Regions from separate parts of the Clostridium sp. DL1XJH146 genome, predicted to be linked through region 2. Evidence: predicted binding sites of a transcription regulator. Region 2 holds the regulator's gene; the other holds the start of a gene.
What was found. Region 2 encodes Rex, which represses fermentation and respiration genes when NADH is low (regulators of the CRP and FNR family bind a similar motif). Its sites were predicted from a motif close to ATTGTTAANNNNTTAACAAT; they were not measured.
Positions count from the first base shown of each region.

Region 1: the regulator Rex is predicted to act here: its motif matches at 5,148-5,167, upstream of ACVHXK_RS11710 ((2Fe-2S) ferredoxin domain-containing protein).

Region 1 covers NZ_JBTVVN010000022.1:56,109-66,795, reverse strand. Annotated here, with positions in the region: gene ACVHXK_RS11740 (aminoacyl-histidine dipeptidase) at 1-353, shown strand, start outside; gene ACVHXK_RS11735 (DUF554 domain-containing protein) at 664-1,353, opposite strand; gene ACVHXK_RS11730 (hypothetical protein) at 1,534-1,932, shown strand; gene ACVHXK_RS11725 (hypothetical protein) at 2,017-2,340, shown strand; gene uvsE (UV DNA damage repair endonuclease UvsE) at 2,558-3,790, opposite strand; gene ACVHXK_RS11715 (DMT family transporter) at 4,019-4,912, opposite strand; gene ACVHXK_RS11710 ((2Fe-2S) ferredoxin domain-containing protein) at 5,184-5,426, shown strand; gene ACVHXK_RS11705 ([Fe-Fe] hydrogenase large subunit C-terminal domain-containing protein) at 5,456-7,174, shown strand; gene ACVHXK_RS11700 (SpoIIE family protein phosphatase) at 7,174-8,349, shown strand; gene rpsA (30S ribosomal protein S1) at 8,499-9,653, shown strand; gene ACVHXK_RS11690 (PTS transporter subunit IIC) at 9,740-10,687, opposite strand, start outside.
Region 2 covers NZ_JBTVVN010000023.1:45,374-56,060, forward strand. Annotated here, with positions in the region: gene ACVHXK_RS11950 (FTR1 family protein) at 171-866, opposite strand; gene gltA (NADPH-dependent glutamate synthase) at 1,149-2,534, opposite strand; gene ACVHXK_RS11960 (sulfide/dihydroorotate dehydrogenase-like FAD/NAD-binding protein) at 2,534-3,427, opposite strand; gene ACVHXK_RS11965 (redox-sensing transcriptional repressor Rex) at 3,590-4,231, opposite strand; gene ACVHXK_RS11970 (ABC-F family ATP-binding cassette domain-containing protein) at 4,452-6,365, shown strand; gene ACVHXK_RS11975 (TetR/AcrR family transcriptional regulator) at 6,607-7,269, opposite strand; gene ACVHXK_RS11980 (glycoside hydrolase family 2 TIM barrel-domain containing protein) at 7,283-10,414, opposite strand; gene thrC (threonine synthase) at 10,648-10,687, opposite strand, start outside.

The DNA.
Region 1 (10,687 bases), on a different contig from region 2:
GTTCGGTTAAATCTTTGAAAGATGAAATAACAAATAGAATTGAAGCAATTTCAAAAATGGTAGGAGCAAATCAAAAATTGATTAGTGCTTATCCAGAATGGCAATATAAAGAAGATTCTTATATTAGAGATTTATTTGCAAGTACATATAAAGATATGTATGGAGTAGATACTAAAATCACAGCAATCCATGCTGGCTTAGAATGTGGCCTTTTAAAGGAAAGAATAGGTGACATTGACATGATATCTTTTGGACCTAATATGTATGATGTACATACTCCACAAGAAAGATTAAGTATTTCATCTACTAAAAGAACTTGGGAGTTTTTACTTGGGGTACTTAAAAGAATATAATAATGCACAATGCACAATGCACAATGCACAATTAAGGAGGAAATATTTTAGCGGAGCTAAAATATTTCTTTAATTTTATAAACCAATAAACCAATAAACCAATAAACAAAAGCTAATAAATCAATAAAAAAAGGCCAGTATATAAATTTGGATAAAACCAATTTATATACTGCCTTTTTTAGAGGTGTTTGTTTTTAAATTAAATAAAGATTTTCTGAGGAACGAAGAAAATCATCCATAATTGTGCATTGTAAATTGTGCATTGTGCATTGCTTTAAAGCTGTGCATTGCTTTAAAGCTGTGCATTGCTTTAAAATTTAAAAACAACCATAAATATATAGTATAATAACGGTATAAATATAGCGGGTAACATATTTGCTACTTTTATTTTTTTAATCTCTAACATATTAAAGCCTAAGGCTACTATCAATAAACCACCTATAGCTGACATTTCAGTTATAACGGAATCTACTAAAAGTCCTTTTAATAATGATGCAGCTATTGTAATTAACCCTTGATATAAAAATACAGCAGCAGCAGAGAAAATTACTCCAATACCCATTGAGGAAGCAAAAATTATAGAAGCAATACCGTCTAATGTGGATTTTGCAAAGAGCGTTTCATGATTGCCTGTTAGTCCACTCTGTAGTGCACCTACTACAGCCATAGAACCTACACAGAATAAAAGTGATGAAGTTACAAAGGCTTTAGCTATTCCACTTTCACTAGAAGAGAATTTATTTTCTATATTATGACCAATATTTTCTAATGCTTGTTCGATATTTAAAAATTCACCTAAAATACTTCCAATTACCATACTAATAATAACAAGCATAATATCTTCTGTTTTAAGGGCATTTTGAAGACCTATTAAAATTACAGCTAAAGATATTCCTTTCATAATTGTATCTTTATAATTTTCTGGAAGGCCTTTTCTTAATAATAAACCTATTAAGCTACCTAAAACGATTGCAATTGTATTTACAATGGTACCTAGCATAGTATCTTTTCCTCCTATTTTTTCATTAGGTATATATTATAACGAAATGAATATTTATACAATAAAAATAATTACTTAACTTTCGAAAAATATTAGCTTATTTAGTATTTTTTGCATATATATTATTATTTTGCAGAAAATAATCATAAATTATGAATAACAACAAGGGAGGAACTTTAATTGATTAATAATAAAGATTTATTTCAAAGTACGGTTGATAAAGTAAATGAGAAGTTAGAAAATAGAAATAGGATTGAACAAATAATTACTACAACAGAAAATTATGTGAGGACTGAAAGACATTTAGAACAACATTCTGACATAGGAGACAAACAAAATATTCAGCATGCAAAAGAGATACAAAAAAGAAGGAAAGAAGATATTGAAAGATTAAAGAATAAAATTGTTTATGGAGAGAATTTTAATCAAAATGAGTATAATAATTTAGTGGAAAATTATGAGGCAACAAAAGAATACTTAGAACATAATATTGGCAAAATTGATGAATATGATTATAATTGTTTACTAGAAAAACAAAAACACAGGGAAGAAAAGCTGAAAGAATTAATAATCTATTAGAATGATAATAAATATTAAAGAAAAATGATTATTGATATTGACTTTTATTTGAAACTAAGTTAATCTAGTTGTGAGGTGATAAATATGAAATTAAATTTAGAATTAGATGAACAATCTTTAGATGCATTAAAGAATGCTTTTAATGATAAACCAGAAGAAGCACCTGATACTATTAGAGTATATGCTATGGGAGAGGGCGGATGTTCCGGTCCTAGATTTGGATTAGCTTTTGATGGAATGTTGGAAAGTGATGTCCTATATGAAACAGAAGGTATAAAAGTAATTATGGATAAAGATGAATATGCTTCATATGGAGATATAAGAATTTCATTTATGGGATCTGGCTTTTTAGTTGCTCCTGTAAATCAAGCAGAAGGCGGATGCTCAACTTGTAGTGGATGTCATTAATAAAAAAAGTTGGCTTATGCCAACTTTTTTTTAGAGTCCAGCTAGAATATAAGTTAAAAATACTTGATTTTTAAAGATAATTTTTTACAGAAGCTGAATAACTAGTGTAGATTACTTATTATAGTAAAATCACTATGAACTATGAACTATGAACTATGAACTATGAACTATGAACTATGAACTATGAACTATGAACTATGAACTATGAACTAGTATCCTAGTAATAAAAATAGTAGGAACTATTAAGATAATCTTCATTATACTTTAGTGATAAATTGTATAATCTTTTTTTTATTTTCGAAGGGTCATCAAATTCTTTTATGGCTTTAAAAAAGCTGTTTTTTTCACGTAAGGTAGCTTTATCTTTGAAATAACCCCAAATATGCTCAGCAGTATTAATAAAATTTCCTTTTGAATAAGGCAGAGAGATACATTCATCAATAAAATAATAAAAATGTTCAATGCTAGTATCAGAATTCATCATATGACTACCTTTTTTATAAAGAGCATAATCTTTTTCCATAACCAGATATTTGTATTTTGCCCATTCACTTGTAAGGGTACTTTTTGAAGGATTTATAGATAAACTATTTATACATTTTAGCGCTGATATATTTTTATCTTTAACTTCCAACATTATATCTGTATCAAAACCTTTTATCTCTGAATAATAATCTAAAAATTCTTTTAACATAATAGTTTTAGAATGTGACCTACCATTTTTTAAGGGGTCAGCTTGAGAATAGTGAGTTTTCATTTTACCATCTTTTAAATTCCAAGTTGTACTAACTCCCTCAAAAATTTTTTTATATGACCAATCTAAAGAAGGATTACATTTATGATGTAAATTGTCGAAAACTACGGGAATGTTTAATGAATTACTAATCTTTAGTACATCTTGTAGAGTATATGATTTATCATCATTTTCAATAATAACTCTATTTTTGCTTGAGAAAGATAGCTTTTGGTAGTTTTTTTCAAATCGTTCTATAGCTTCAGTCTTATTGCCGTATACACCACCTATATGTATAACTATTTTGTGAGTATAATCAAGTTGTAGTAAATCTAGAAAGTTAGAATGGTAATCAATATCTTTTATGCTGTTTTGAACCACATTTTCATTTGGTGAATTAATGACGGAGTATTGACCAGGATGCATCGAAACACGAAGATTATTTTCTTTGATATAGGTTCCGATTTGTGAAAAATTATTTTCAAAACATTTCTCCCATTTAATATCATTAATACTATGGCCTGCAAAAGGAATTATATCTGAACTGATTCTGAAAAAATTAATATTATTATTTTTGTTATATTCTAGAATACGTAATAAATCTATAAGGTTTAAATTTGCAGCATTATAGAAATTTTCTTCAGTAAAGTTTTTTAGTAAAAATTTTCTGGTTGTTTTATATGGTACAGCTAAAGGGATACAAGCGTAACCAATCATATTAATTACTCCTTTTTTAAAAAAATCATAAATATATAATAATATAGATAAAAAAAAGCGAGTCAATAATATCTTATTGACTCGCAATTAAAGAATAAACAAAAATAAAAACATATTAGGAAGTGTTATCCTAATCTAAAATACTCTTAGAGATGAAATTCTAAGATGCAACCTTTTTCGCTATGCTTTTATATTTTATTATGGTTTATAAAGAGTGTCAAGTGGAAATTATTTAATAAATAAAATTGTAACTCCTAATACGGCTACAATAGAACCTATAATTTCTTTAATGGTAATTTTCTCTTTAAATAAAAAGATAGAAGGAGGTATTATCATAACTGGAACTATAGAAGTTATGGTAGATACAATACCAGCTTTGGTATATTGAACAGCTAATAAAGATAGTGATACTCCGATAAAGGGTCCGAAAATTGCACCTAAAGTTATAAATGACATAGCATATTTGTTGTGGATGGCAGGTTTTAAAGTTGTCCATTTTTTAGAAAAAAAGAATAATATAGCAAAGCCTAGAATTCCAAAGATAGTTCTTATTTGAGATGCAGCAAATGCGTTATAATCAGCCATACCTATTTTACTTAGGATTAAACCTAGAGATTGTCCAAAAGCACCTAAGAAAGCAAAGGTAATGCCTTTAATTGGATGGTTGAGTTTTATCTTGTCAGAAGTATCTTTTTTGAAAATTACAATACATATACCTAGTACAGTTATAAACATTCCTATAATACTAATTATACTAAGTTTTTCGCCAAGAATGAAATAGCCGAGTATTGCAGTAAGTGGAGGAGAAGCAGATAATACAAGCATAGAAATTCTTGCGCCAATTTCAACATAAGCTTCAAATAGAAATAGGTCTCCTAAAACTAAACCAACAATACCGGATAATCCTAACCATATCCAAGTATGTATGCTTGCATCGGTAGGTAAGAATAGTCCACGTAAAAAATAACAATATAATGATAATAAAAAAAATCCAATAATCAATCTTAAAAAATTCACAGCTAATGATCCAACTCTTTTTCCAGCTGCTTCAAAAGATAAAGAACAAACAGTCCAACAAATTGTACTAACTAATGCAGCGATTTCTCCTATGTATAAACCCATTATGATACTCCTTTTGAAAAATTAACTTATGTTTTAGAGTAATATGTAATAAAATTTAGTTTCTGATAACTAGCTTCTTTACTAGAAGTATTATAACAGAGTTATTTAATATAATAAATAGAAACAATTTATTTAAATTATAAGTTTAATATAGAGAAAACTATATTGATAGTTAGTTGATATAGTAGTAGAATAATCTTATAGTGAGTCGATAATAAGGGGATACATTTAAATAATTGTTAAAAAAATAACAATTATGAAAGGGGGAAACATGGATATACATATATGTATTGGAAGTTCTTGCCATTTAAAAGGATCTTACGAAGTAATCACAAAATTAACTGAACTAGTAGAAAAGAACAATTTAAGAGAGAAAGTAATAATCAAGGCTGCGTTTTGTTTAGGAAAATGTACCCAATCTGTATCTGTTAGAATTAACGAAAATGAGTTCTATTCTGTAAATAAAGATAAAGTTGACGAATTTTTTAATGATTACGTTTCAAGTAGGTTATAGTAATAGAATATTTTTAAGGGGGTTTTACTATGAATCTTATTGATTTTAATAGTCAAAACTGTAAGAACTGTTATAAGTGTTTAAGAACGTGCCATGTAAAGGCTATAAAAATTAAAGATGACAAAGCAGAAATAATGGAAGAAAAGTGTATTGCCTGTGGGCAATGTTTAGTAGTTTGTCCACAAGAAGCAAGATATATAAAGACGGATGTAGACAAAGTGCTTAACTTTATAAAAAGTGGTGAAAAGTGTGTTGTCAGCTTAGCACCATCTTTTGCAGGGTCTTTTGAGTATGAAGAATTTGGTCAAATGGTAACAGCACTAAAAAATATTGGATTTTATGCAGTAGAAGAGACAGCTGTTGGAGCAGAATTAGTTTCAAAAGAATATGAAAAATATATTAATAACAATAAGCTTAAAAATGTTATAACTACATGCTGTCCATCTAGTAATTTTTTAATAGAAAAATATTACCCTGAATTAATTAAGTATATGATTCCAGTTGTTTCACCAATGATTGCACATGCAAGAAGAATAAAAGAAAAATATGGTTCAGATACAAAAATTATATTTATAGGACCGTGTATTTCTAAAAAATATGAAGTTGCGTATGAAGATGAAACTAAATCTATTGATGCAGTAATAACTTTTGAAGAACTTTATAAATGGTTTAAATATAAGGAAATAAATATTTCGGATTTAGAAGAATCTGAATTTGATGAAGAAACATCAAAAGTTGGAACGTCTTATCCATTGTTAGGATCTGTAATTGACAGACTAGATATTGGAGATAAAAAATTAAAATATGATTATATTAAAGTTGATGGATTTGATAAGTGTAGAGAAATATTAGAGGAAATAAAAAATAAAAATATAGAAAATGTAATAGTAGAATTAAATGTTTGCATTGGTGGATGTATAGGTGGACCAGCAACACCCAAAGAAGAACAAGGGTTATTTGTAAGAAAGAAAAAAGTTAGTGACTATGTTAAAAGAAAAAATGATAAGGTTGATAATGATGAAAAGAAACATTATAATATTGGACTTGAGAAAAACTTTCAAAACAAAGCAGTAATTACAAATGAATATTCTGAGAAGCAAATTATTAGTGTTATGAGAGAAATGGGTAAATTTGAAAAAACAGATGAACTTAATTGTGGTGCCTGTGGCTATAATACTTGTAGAGAAAAGGCAAAAGCAGTTCTTGATGGTATGTCAGAAAAAACTATGTGTGTCCCTTATATGAGAAGTAAAGCTGAGAGTTTAACTAATGTTATTTTTGAGAATTCACCAAATGCTATATTTTTATTAGATGAAAATCTAGCAATTAAGGAATATAATCCGACGGCAGCTAGAATTTTTTTGTTATCTAATGAAGGATGTAATCCTAAAAATATTTTAAATATCATAAGTGATAAAAACTTAGTTAAAGCAAAAGAAAACAAAGAAAATGTTTATGGTGAGAAGGTTGCTTATCATCAATATGGGATTGTTATGCAAGAAAACATTTTGTACTTAGAAAAAGAAAAGATTTTTATAATAATAATGAATGATATAACATTAGAAGAAAAAAGAAAAAAAGAACTTGGCGTAGTAAAAGAAGAAACATTAGATGCAGCACAACGTGTAATAGAGAAACAAATGAGAGTAGCACAAGAAATAGCTAGCTTGCTTGGTGAAACTACAGCTGAAACAAAGGTGATTTTGACTAAACTAAAGAAAATGGCAAGTAAAGATGGTGATATATGATGAGTTATTTTATTGACTTTGCATATGAAAGTCTTAATAAATTTGGGGAAGAGTTGTGTGGGGATCATATTGAAGTTAATAGAACTAAGGATGGAATGATTATAGTGTTAGCAGATGGTCTAGGTAGTGGGGTTAAAGCTAATATTTTAGCAACACTTACATCAAAGATTGCTGGTACTATGCTAAAAGAGGGAGCTTCAATTCAGGAAACAGTGGATACTATTGCGCATACATTACCTATTTGTTCTGTGAGAAAAGTTGCATATTCTACATTTACTATAATAGAAATATTTAATAGCGGAAAGGTTAATGCTATTGAATATGATAATCCTCCATTTTTATTTTTTAGAAATAATAAACTAATAGAAGTACCAAAAGAAATGATGGTACTTGATAATAAAAAAATTTATAAGAGTACTTTTTATATGAAAGATGGGGATTACATAACTGTTGTAAGTGATGGGGCTATACATGCTGGTGTTGGCAAATTATTAAATTTAGGGTGGCAGTGGGAAAATATCGCAGAGTTTTTGGGCAAGCTAGATAGTAATACAAAGACTGCATTTGGAATATCTAAAGATTTGCTTCAAACTTGTAATGATTTATATGCAAATAAACCTGGTGATGATACTACGGTAATGACTATAAAGTTAACTGAACCGGAGTATGTAGAAATGATAGCTGGTCCACCCAAAAATCCTGACGATGATGAATTTATATTTAAAAAGTTCATGAGATGTAAAGGAAGCAAAATTATTTGTGGTGGTACTACAGCCAATATTGCAGCTAGGGTGCTTGATAAAAGACTTGAAGTCAATGAAGATACTTTAGGTATGAATGTCCCACCAACGGCATATATAGAAGGCTTCGATTTAGTAACAGAAGGAGTGCTAACTTTAACAAGTACTGTAGAGATAATTAAAGGGTATTTAGTCAATTGTTATGAAGAACCTTATAAATATAAATTTGATAGTATAGATGGAGCTACAAGATTAGCAGAAATTTTATTGAATAGATGTACACATCTCCATTTGTGGGTAGGTAAAGCAGTTAATCCAGCACATCAAAATCCTGATTTTCCTTTGGATTTGAATATAAAGCTTAAAATTATAAATGAACTTTCAGAAATATTAAAACAACTGGGTAAAAATGTGGAAATAACTTATCTTGATTAATTGATTATTTGACGTGTAATAGCGAAAATAAACATAAAAAAAGGAAAATAAATAAAATTTAAGGTATTTCCTTTGGGAATACCCTTTTTTTTTATAAAGTTATGGTATAATATAAAATGGTGTAAATTAGAACGCGAGGAGAGATTTCAATGGAGCAAGAAAATATTAATTCAATGAACGAAGTTATTACTGAAATCGATGAAACAATGAAAAAAATCGGTGTAGGTGATATACTAAACGGAACAGTTATTTCCGTTGGAGAAAATGAAGTACTAGTAAACATAGGATATATTACTGATGGAATAATCAGTAAAGAAGAAATGCCTGAAAATGATGAAGTTAATGCAGGTGATGAAATAGATGTTTACGTGTTAAAAGTAAATGATGGTGAAGGTAATGTAGCTTTATCTAAGAAAAAAGCAGATGCATTAAAAGTTTGGGATGAGTTAGAAGCATTAAATGAGAAAAGTGAAAACTTTATTGTTAATGTTAAGGAAGTTGTAAAAGGCGGAGTTACTGCTGATTTTAAAGGAGTAAGAGTATTTATTCCAGCATCTCATGTATCAGCAAGTTATGTAAAAGATTTATCAACATTCGTTGGAAATGAATTAGAAGTTGTATTAATTGATTTTGATAAAGACAAAAAGAAAGTTGTAGCTTCTAGAAAGCAAATTGAAATGGCAGAATTAGAAGTTAAAAAAGATGAAATATGGGCTTCTATCAAAAAAGGCGAAAAGAGAACAGGGAAAGTAAGTAGAATAGCTAAATTTGGTGCATTTATTGATTTAGGTGGATTAGATGGACTTGTTCATATTACTCAACTTTCTTGGGAAAGAGTTAAAAATGTTGAGGATGTTGTTTCAGTTGGTCAAGAAGTTGAAGTATATGTATTAGAGGTAGATAAAGAAAAGAATAGAATTTCTTTAAGTTTGAAAGATGTTAAAGGTAATCCTTGGGATGCAATGAAAGATAAGTTTAAAGTTAACCAAGTTGTAGAAGGTAAAGTTGTTAAACTTGCTAAATTTGGTGCTTTTGTTCAATTAGCTCCAGGGTTTGAAGGATTAGTACATTTATCTGAAATATCAGAAGATAGAATAGAAGAACCTTCTGATAAACTTTCAGTTGGAGAAAAAGTTAATGTTAAAATTCTTAATATTGATGTGGATAGTAAGAGAATATCTTTAAGTATAAAGGAAGCAGTTGATAATTCAGCTAAGTATGCTGAATTTATGGGTCAAGAAGAAGAAGGCGGAACTACTTTAGGCGACCTTTTTGGTGATAAATTAAAAGATTTATTTAAATAATCAATCAAAATTTTATTATGAAATAAAAAAACAGCTTACAAGTAAAATTGTAAGCTGTTTTTTAAAATAAAATTTTAAAAATGTATTTAATTTGTTTCTAGTTTCATACTACCAAGTTTAATCCAGTTTTTCTTTCTCATAAATTCAGAAATTATAATAGTGAGTATAGCAGGGGCTATAAATTCTAGAAGAATGATTTCAGCAATAAGTAGCGGTGCTGATATTGTGCCTTGCATAGCTGTATAGGTTCCTATAGGACCCACTAAACCACTTGTCCCCATACCAGCACCAATAGCTATATTTTCAAGCTCGAAAACTGTAATGGCTATTGGACCTAATATTGCACCAGCTAGTGTTGGAGGTATTAGTATTTTGGGATTTCTAAAAATATTTGCAATTTGAAGCATAGATGTTCCAAGGCCCTGCGAAATTAAACCAGACAATTTATTTTCACGATAACTAGCTACTGCAAAACCAACCATTTGCGCACAACATCCAATAGTTGCAGCTCCAGCAGCTGGGCCTGTAAGATTTAAAGATATTGCAATTGCAGCACTACTTATTGGTGCAGTGAGAGCGAGCCCCATTAAGGTAGCTACTATGATTCCCATAGGAATAGGGTTCAACGTTGTTGCAGTATTTATTAATTGACCAAAATCAGTCATAAAAGCTGCAATGTATGGACCTACGAATTTACCAGCTAAGGATCCAGCTATTATTGTAATAGAAGGTATAGCTATAATATCCATTTTCGTTTTTCCAGCAACAAGTTCGCCTATTTCTGCACCAAAAACTGCAGCTACATAAGCACCTACTGGTCCTCCGAGACTATAACCAAAGGCACCGGTTGCTGCAGATGAGAACATGGTAAGTGGACTAGTTTTTAATCCATAAGCTATGGCTACCCCAATGGCTGAACCAACTACAGGAGATTTAGCTGAAATAATTTCGGAAAATTCCGCTATAAAAGCTAAACCTGGTATTTTAGATATTTGAGATAATATAAGTCCAATTATTAATGAAGCAAAAAGTCC
Region 2 (10,687 bases):
CTTTTGTTAAGTAAATTACTTTAGCGTAAATAACAATTGGCAATGTTCACTTCTTTTTTTAGCAGAGCCTCATTTTATATATTCTTCACTATTATGATAAATTATAACATAAAAAAATAAGGATTTTATGAATAAAAAATCCTTATTTTTAATAATATATGATTTATTATTTAATTTTTTTTAACTAGATTTTTCAATTGTTTCTTTATGAAAATTATTAAAAGTGGAATAATATAAATAAGTGATGCTGCCATTTCTACATCCTCACCCTCTACAAATATATCTATTCCCTCTCCAAATAAATGTCCTCCAATTAAAATCAAAAAAACAGTTAATACATTAAAAATTAAATTTATCCTCAATTTTAAAGATGTCTTATAGATTAGATACATAACAATCACAGAAATAACCGCACCTATTGATACCCCTAAAATAATTGATATTGGTCCTAAATTAGCAAGCGGGATTAAAAAAAGTATAATCTCCAAACTCTCCCTGAATACTGTAACAAAAGCTAGTAAAAACAAACTAATTTTCTCTAATTTCACTTCATTATTATCTTCTACACTAAGTGAAACTGTTTTCCCAATCTTTCCTACCCAAGCGATGTTATACAAGACAAGCAAAGCGATGAACACCATGGTTCCACCAAGGAAAATATCTTTCGATAATCCTCTAAGTGAATTTATTCCACTGATAATCAATATTCCAGATATTATACTTACAACTAAACCTGCTGAAGAACCAATTACAATATATTTACTCAATTCTTCTTTTCCTATCTTAGTAACATAAATCATTAAAGGAACAAGAATAATTAACATCTCTAGAGCTTCTCTAAAAGTTATTGTTAATGCTGTTAACATATTTTTACCCTCCAAATAATCTAGTGTGTTTTCATAGAAAAGTGCTATATCACCTACCTATGTATTGAAAAAGGGTATTGTTGGCTATAATACTATATGCTAATACCTAAACTTTTGTTAACTATTCTGTTTTATATACTTGTTACTTATTAGCTATTGTTTGAACAAAGTTAATTAACTTAGCCAAAGTTTTAAATTCAATAATATTCTAGTGTTCTCAATAAATAAAATAACAAAAAGAGAGCCTAAAAGACTCTCTTTTTCGTAAATTTTTATATTAAATTATTGTTGACTAAGTTCCTCATCAATAGCTTTAGCAGCAGCTTTACCAGCTCCCATAGCAAGTATAACAGTAGCAGCACCTGTTACGGCATCTCCACCTGCATATACTTTATCTTTAGTTGTTTTTCCTGTTGTCTCATCAGCCACTAGACATCTCCATTTGTTAGCTTCTAAACCTTTAGTTGTTGAACAAATAAGTGGGTTTGGACTTGTGCCTAATGCCATTATAACAGTATCAACATCCATTACAAATTCTGAACCTTCAATTGGTACTGGTCTTCTTCTGCCACTAGCATCAGCTTCTCCTAATTCCATTTTAATACATTTCATACCTCTAACCCATCCATTTTTGTCAGCTAAGATTTCCACTGGATTTGTTAAAATATCTAAGATTAAACCTTCTTCTTTAGCATGATGTACTTCTTCTAATCTTGCTGGAAGTTCTTGCTCTGATCTCCTATATACTATATGAGATTGAGATCCTAATCTAAGGGCAGTTCTTGCTGCATCCATAGCAACATTTCCACCACCTATAACGGCTACTCTTTTACCTGATTTTACAGGTGTTTGGTAGTCTTCTTTATAAGCTTTCATAAGGTTAACTCTTGTTAGATATTCATTAGCTGAAAAAACTCCATTAAAATTCTCACCAGGAATTCCCATGAATTTAGGAAGACCTGCTCCTGAACCTACAAATACAGATTCAAAATTTTCATCCTCTATCAACTCTTCTATTGTTGTAGTTTTTCCTATAATAACGTTTGTTTCAATTTTAACTCCAAGCTTTTTAATATTTTCTATTTCTGCTTTAACAACTTTTTCTTTTGGTAATCTAAACTCTGGTATACCATATACTAAAACACCACCGGCTTCATGAAGTGCTTCAAATATAGTTACATCGTAGCCTTTTTTAGCAAGATCTCCTGCGCAAGTAAGTCCAGCAGGCCCACTACCAACTACAGCTACTTTTTTACCTTTGCTTTCTTCCTTTTCAGATAAATCAATATTGTTTTCTCTTGCCCAATCAGCTACAAATCTTTCTAACTTTCCTATTGAAACAGGTTCTCCTTTTATTCCAAGGACGCATCTTTCTTCACATTGGCTTTCTTGTGGACAAACCCTTCCACATACAGCTGGCAAAGAACTATACTTGGCAATAACTCTTGCAGCCTCTTCAAATTCATTTTTCTTTACATGTTCAATAAATCCCGGTATATCTATTGAAACTGGACACCCACCTACACACTTAGGATTTTTACAATTCAAACATCTTTGTGCTTCTGCAACAGCTTCTTCCTCATTATATCCATAACATACTTCTTCAAAATTTCTACTTCTAACCTTAGGATCTTGTTCTCTTACTGGTATTTTATGCATTCTATCCATTAGTTGTCACCTCCGCAACCGCAGCCACCCTTGTGATGATGTGTATCTCCTTCTTCTACCTTAAGTTGACTTCTTCCTTCTTCTGTCTTATACATAGTTTGTCTTCTCATAGCTTCTTCAAAATTAACTAAGTGTCCATCAAATTCAGGTCCATCTACACACGCAAATTTAATTTCATTTCCTATACTTACTCTACAAGCTCCACACATGCCTGTACCATCTACCATAATTGGATTAAGACTTACTGTTGTAGGTATGTCGTATTCTTTTGTCATAAGACACACAAATTTCATCATAATCATTGGTCCTATTGCTACTACATGATCATATTTCTTTCCTTTGTTATCTATCAGCTCTTTAAATAAGTTTGTAACAAGACCATGGAATCCATAAGAACCATCATCTGTTGCTACATACAAATCCCCAGCATATTCTTTCATTTCTTCTTCTAAAATCAATGTTGATTTTGATTTTGTACCAATTATTACATCAACATCAATTCCTTGTTCTTTCATCCATTTTACTTGTGGAAATACTGGTGCTGTTCCAACTCCACCCGCAATAAACATAATCTTCTTCTTTTTTAATTCTTCTATATCTTCATGAATAAATTCTGAAGGTTGTCCAAGTGGTCCTACAAAATCGCTAACGTAGTCACCCTCTTGAAGATGGGCCATCTGTACTGTTGATGTACCAAGTTGTTGGAATACAATAGTGACAGAACCTTTTTCCCTATCATAATCACAAATCGTTAAAGGAATCCTTTCTCCCTTTTCGTCTAGCTTGACAATAATAAACTGTCCTGGCTGTGCTGATTTTGCTACTCTAGGTGCATCTATATCCATTAGATATAAATCAGGAGCGAGTTCTCGTCTCTTTAAAATTTTATACATTTACTTTCACCTCTTTAATTATATATATAGCCGAGGAAATCTTAAAATATTTATTGGGTAGACTTAATGACAAGATTTAAAATTACTCTAGTTTATATTATAATTAAAAACTTCACAAAGGTAAAGTGAAGTTCTTAAAAAAACTCTATTTTTAGGAGCTTATTATATTTTTTGCTTTAATAAATATGTTAAAGTTAACAAACTTTCACTCAAATGAACATTTTCTACAGTTACATTTTCCGGTGTTTCAATATCTACCGGTGCAAAATTCCATATCCCACTAACCCCATTTTTTACAACTATCTCACAAACCTTTTGAGCATTTTCTCCTGGAACGCATATAACCGCAATATCAACTTCACAATTACTTAAAAAATCATTAAGACTATCAATATCTTTAACTTCAACATCTCTTATTTTTAATCCAATTAGTTTTGGATTAACATCAAAAATCCCCTTTAACTCAAATCCTAGTCGGTTAAACTCAGTATAATTAGCAATTGCCTGCCCAATATTACCTGCTCCAACTATTACAGTTTTGTATTGAAAATCTAATCCAAGAATTATACTAATTTCTCTATACAAGTCTGAAACATTATATCCATATCCTTGCTGTCCAAAATCTCCGAAACAATTTAAATCTTGTCTTATTTGTGAAGCTGTGAATCCAATTTTTTGACTTAATTCTCTTGAAGAAATCCTATCAATATCATTCTTAATTAATTCTTGCAAATATCTATGATATTTAGGTAATCTTCTTATTACTGCCATAGAAACATTGCTCTTTTTTTCTTTTTTATTCATGCGCGCACTCCCTTTAAGAATTAAAATTAAAATAATAATAACTATTTATAATATAACAAATTTACAATTACAATAAATATGATATATTTATTCTCTATTTTTTTGCATTATTAAATGTTAAACTATATAATATGATTTTATATATTTATGATTAAAAATGCAAGCTATTTGATAATATATATTAATTAAACTAATATGCAAGAGTAAGGTGGGGAATGTAATGGTAGTTTTAAGCTGCAAAAACATAAAAAAAAGCTATGGTGTAGATGAAATTCTAAAAAATACCACTTTTAATATAAATGATAGTGAAAAAGTGGGGTTAGTAGGCCCCAATGGTGCCGGTAAATCTACACTTTTCAAAATTTTAATAAAAAAAATAGAGGCTGATAGTGGTGACATATTTGTTGATAAAAATAAAAAATTAGGTTATCTATCGCAGCATCTAACTTTAGAAAGTACCAATACTATATATGATGAAATGCTAAAGGTTTTTGAAGATTTAACAAATATGGAGAAAAATCTAAAATTATTAGAAATCGAAATGTCAAAACCTTATGACCTTGATAATGAAAAATATCATCAGAAAATTATTAGAAAATATACAGATACAACTGAATTATATCAAAACAAAGGTGGATATACATACAAAGCAGAAATCAACAAAGTTCTAAAAGGTCTTGGATTTACTGAAGATGATTATACTAAAAATATTAATATTTTAAGTGGTGGTCAAAAAACGAGAGCCTCTCTTTGCAAACTTCTTTTAATTAATCCCGATATACTTCTTTTAGATGAACCTACTAACCATTTAGATTTAGAAGCTATTGAATGGCTTGAGGGATATTTAAAAAGCTATAAGGGTACAATTTTAGTAATATCACATGATAGATTTTTCTTAGACTTTATAACCAACAGAACTTTAGAATTAAAAGGTGGAACAATTGAAATATATAAAGGTAACTACACGGAATACCTCACTTTAAAAGAAAAAAGATATGAAGAAAAATTAAAAGCCTTTAAACTTCAAGATGCAGAAATTAAAAGACAAGAGGATATCATAAAAAAGTATAAATCATTTAATCGTGAAAAAAGTATAAAAGCTGCTGAAAGCAGACAAAAACAATTAGATAAAGTAGAAAGAATAGATGCCCCTACAAAGGAAAAAAATTTAAAAAGTTTCACTTTTGTGCCAGAAATAACTAGCGGTAATGACGTTCTTTATTCAGAAAATATTTCAAAATCATATGGTGAAAAAGTTCTATTTACTAATCTCAATTTAGAAATAAAGAAAAACGAAAAAACAGCATTAATAGGCGATAATGGAAGAGGTAAAACTACACTATTCAATATACTAATGAATAAAGTATCACCAGACTCTGGTTTTTTCGAATTAGGCCAGAATGTTATGATAGGTTACTATGACCAAGAGCAATCCAATCTAAATGATGAAAAGAACATATTAGATGAAGTATGGGATACGTTCCCTACAATGACAACAACGAGTGTGCGTAACGCCTTAGCTGCTTTCCTTTTTACTGGTGATGACGTTTTTAAAAAAATATCCAACCTAAGTGGTGGCGAGAAATGTAGAATAAATCTTTTAAAGTTAATGCTTTCACAATCAAATTTCTTACTATTAGATGAACCTACAAATCACCTAGATGTTATGTCAAGAGAAGCTTTAGAAAATGCTTTAATAAATTATGAAGGAACTTTACTTGTGATATCTCACGATAGATACTTTTTAAATAAAGTTGTACATAAAATCCACGAATTGAATATAGATGGTTTGAAAACTTATTTAGGTAACTATAGTTACTATGTAGAAAAGAAAAAAAATCCTCTTAGATTTGAAAACATCGAAGAAATAGAAGGAAAAACAAAAACAGAAATAAAAAATGAGCGAAAAAAGAAAAATGAAGAAAAAAAATTACAACAAATTAAAGGCCAACAAATTAGAGACCTTGAGAAAAAAATTGCAGATACTGAAGAAGCTATTGAAGAATTCCAATCGAAACTTTGTCTAGAAGAAATTTATTCAAATCCAGAAGAAAGTGAAAAAATTACTTTTTCTTTAAAAGAAAGTGAAAGAAAACTAGAAGAATTATATGAAGAATGGGAAAACTTATTATAGAAACAATCATTACTGAAACTGACCCAAATAATTTAAATTCTAATTTCGTAAATCATGAAAAAACAACCATTTCGTATGAAAATTAATTTCTCAAAATATTTATATTTACCATACAAAAGCTGATTTTCTATAATATAGAAAGTCAGCTTTTAATTTTTAAATTCTGTTTTAAAGACTCATTAATTTATAATATATTGTTTGAATCAATAGTTTTTATTTATGAAATTTTAGCAATATACAATTAGCCACTAAGGTATCTTATTATCATATCAATAAAAAGTTCTAATTGCTTCTTTCCTTTAATCTCTTTATCAAAATTTAAAATATTTCCTCTAACTATAAATTTCTGAGAAAGGGCCATCATAGAATTTACAATGGTTACAAACAATATATCTTTATCAATATCAACTCTTATTGACAAATCTTTTTTACCTTCGTCTAAATAACTTAAAAAAATAGGTTTTAAATTTATTACATTTTTTTCATATTCTTTTAGTTTTTCTTTTGAAATATTTTCTTTTACTATATAGTTATCGAAATACTCTATAAATCTCAAATAGTTAGGATAGTTCTCATATATATCAATAAATATTATTAGTAATTGCTTTATTTTTTCTTTACCGTTTATTTCTTTATTATCTATACTTTTAAATTCTTCTAAATATTTCCTATTTATTTCATTTTTCCATATATTTGTAGCCACCTCTATAGCAAGGTCAGTCTTTGTAGAAAAGTATCGATAAACTGAAGCTACACCAACCTGTGCTCTATCTGCAATATCGACCATCTTAGCATTTTCTATCCCCTTTTCCATAAAAACTATTGTAGCAGCTTTTACAACTTCCATTTTTCTTTTTTCTTTCATTTCTTCCCGCTCAAGTTTTCTTTTAGTTTTTATATCCATTTTCTTTCTCCTTTTATAAAGGTTTTATTACAAAGGAATATTTATAAGTTTTATTTTTTACAATCTTAAATTCTTCATGTACTTTGGCAACTCCTGGCAAGTCTCCACCTACACCACATTGCAAATAATCTATATTAAAAGTAACAAAGTCCCTATTCTGTAATTCATGTATATGCTCTGCTTTTTCAAGGTCTTCCATGCTATAAGGCCAAGCACTAGTATTCAATATGTTCTCCCCCATAGCACAAACAACTATGCCCTTACCTGAATCATTGCTTAAAGATACCCATCTTACATCTGTTCTATTACCATTTTCCTGTGGTCTCATATAGTTGTGAATAAGTCCCTCAACTTTACCTTTATAAACGCCAATTTTAGCCCCTGTATTCCTATCCCAATAATTTTCGTGTTCTCCTCTACCAAACCACTGCATATTAGAATATTCCTCATTTAAAGCCATTTGCATTCCAATTCTATACATATCTTTTTTAGGAGTTATTATATTGCTTACATAAATTTCTCCTTTTGAATTAATTTTATAATTTGTTATAACATCATCCTTACAATTAATAACCTTTTGAGTAACTTTTATATTTATATAGTCACTATTTTTTTCAACAGATATCTCTTTAACTTTTCTATTGTCTGTGGCTCTCTTCCATGACCTATCAATCAATATATTCTCTAATTTAGGATTATAATTTGCATATCCTTTATCATTATCTGTTAATACTCTCCAATAGTTAGGTGTCAATGGTGCCTTAATTATTTCACCTAATCCATAATTAATACTTTTTATAGCTCCTAATTTCCTATCAAAAACAATTTTGAAATTTTCACCTTTGACTTCTATAATCTTAGCATTCTCAAAACACTCTACTGTTTTATTATGTTTACATGGCTCTTCAATATTCATTCCAGTACCGAAAGGAATTTTAAATTGGTCCCAAGCAATCTCATAACCTTTCTCTGCAAAAATAGTATCTTTCTTAAACTTAAAAGATATTAAAACATGATATTCTGAACCAATTTTTAACTCTGGTAAATCATAATTAATATTAAATTTCACTTTTTTCTTAGGCATAACATTTAAATCATCTATTTTTTCTTCTTTTATTTTATTGCCATCCTCAGTTATGCTCCAGTTCATTTCAAAATCACTTAAATCGATAAAACTATATTTATTATAAACTTCAAATTCACCTTTCAATAAATTAATTGCTTCAACTTTTATCTCTTGGTAAACCTTTTTAACTTCAAACAAGGAAGGATGTGGTGTTCTATCTCCAAACACTATACCATTTGCACAGAAATACCTAGTAGTCTTTTCTTCTTCAAAATCGCCTCCATAAAGCCACAAATCATTACCTACTTTATCTTTCTTATGAATTACCTGATCTACAAAATCCCATATAAACCCGCCTGCCATATTTTCATATTTCTCGAAAACATCCATATATTTTTGAAAGTTACCAAGGCTATTTTCCATAGCATGTGCATATTCACATAATACTATAGGTTTTCCTTCATATTGTTCTGGCTTTAAAGGTTTATTGTCTGCACTTAACTTATTTAAAATATTATCAAAAATCCCTATTTTTAATTCTTTGTGTCTTCCTAACTTTTCTACCATATCTACTGTGGGATACATTCTTGACAAAACATCACTAACACTAATATCAAAGTCTCCTTCATAATGAAATTGTCTTGTATCATCAAGTTTTAGTGCGGCTTTCTTCATTTCATTAAAATTACTACCATAACCAGCTTCATTTCCAAGTGACCACATAAATATACAAGGATGATTTCTATCTCTTAAAACCATTCTTTCCATTCTATCGACTACAGCTTCTGTCCATACAGGATTATCCCCCGGAACATTTTTTGTTCTTACTCCATGTGTCTCTACATCAGCTTCATCCATAACGTAGAATCCATATTCATTACACAGCTCATAAAAAAATGGGTCATTTGGATAATGACTTGTTCTTATAGCATTAATATTATTCTTTTTCATTATATTAAAATCTTCATAATACCGCTCTTTTGGAACTGCCCAACCATAATCCGAATCAAAATCATGTCTATTAACACCTTTAATCATAATAGGTTTACCATTTATAAGTATTTTCTCATTTTTGATTTCAACAACCTTAAACCCGTATTGTATACTCTTGAGTTCAATAATATTATTTTCTTCATCCTTAAGAGTTAAAATTATCTTATATAAATTTGGTGTTTCAGCTGTCCATTTCCTAGGATTTTTAATATTAGTAGATAGCAATAGCTTCTTTTCTTCTTCAGCTCTAATATTACAGGATGTCATACATATTGACTTGTTTACTTCCTTAGCATCATAATCTAAGAGATGAATTTCAACCTTCACTTTTTTATCTCCCATATCATTATTATTCACAAAAGCATCTATAAATAGCTCCGCATCTTCGTAGTTTTCATCCATTTTACATCTTGCATAAAAATCACTTATATAAGTTTTTGGTTCAGCAAAAATATATACTTCTCTATATATTCCACTAAAAAACCACATATCCTGATCCTCTAAATATGTTCCGTCACAGTATCTATAAACTTCAACGGCAATACTATTTTCTCCTGCTCTTAAATGTTTTGTTATTTCAAACTCAGAAGGAGTCATAGAACCTTGTGAATATCCAACCTTCTCACCGTTAACATACACATAGAAAGCAGATTTAACTGCACCAAAATGTAAAAATGTCTTTCTACCATTAAAGTTTTCAGGAAGTATAAAATTTCTTTTGTACAAACCAATTTCATTGAGCTTATGCTCTATTTTCGGTATGTTTTTCTTCTTCTTATCTATTGCAGGTGGATAATCAAAAGCTAAATAATAAGGTTTCCCATATCCCTTAAGCTGCCAAACTGAAGGAACTTCAATTTCATCAAATTCCTCTAATGAATAGTCTTCTTTATAAAAATCTTGAATATGATTTTCTATACCTAAAATCCACTTAAAATTCCACTTACCATTAAGACTTTTCTTATATGGACTTTCTTCTCCACTTAATACACTTTCATATTTATCAAAAGGATATGCAATAACATGCCCCTCTTGTTTATTTATTTTTATGATAGCTGGATTCTCCCAGTCATAAAGGTTAGCCATAAAATCACCCCCTGTACACAACTTATTTTTAACTATTTCAGACCATTTGATAGTTTAACTATCATCTTGATATTGATTCTATCACAAAATCATTTATATCACAATTTTATATTCATTTTAAAATGAAATAATAGCAAAATATCTTCACTATAGACCCTATCTTTCCCTAGTCAATAAAAAAATCCACGTAAAGGGCATAAACCATTTACGTGGATTTCTCAACTAATATTTAACTAGAAAAGTATTTCTTTAATAACCTTTTCCATCTCATCT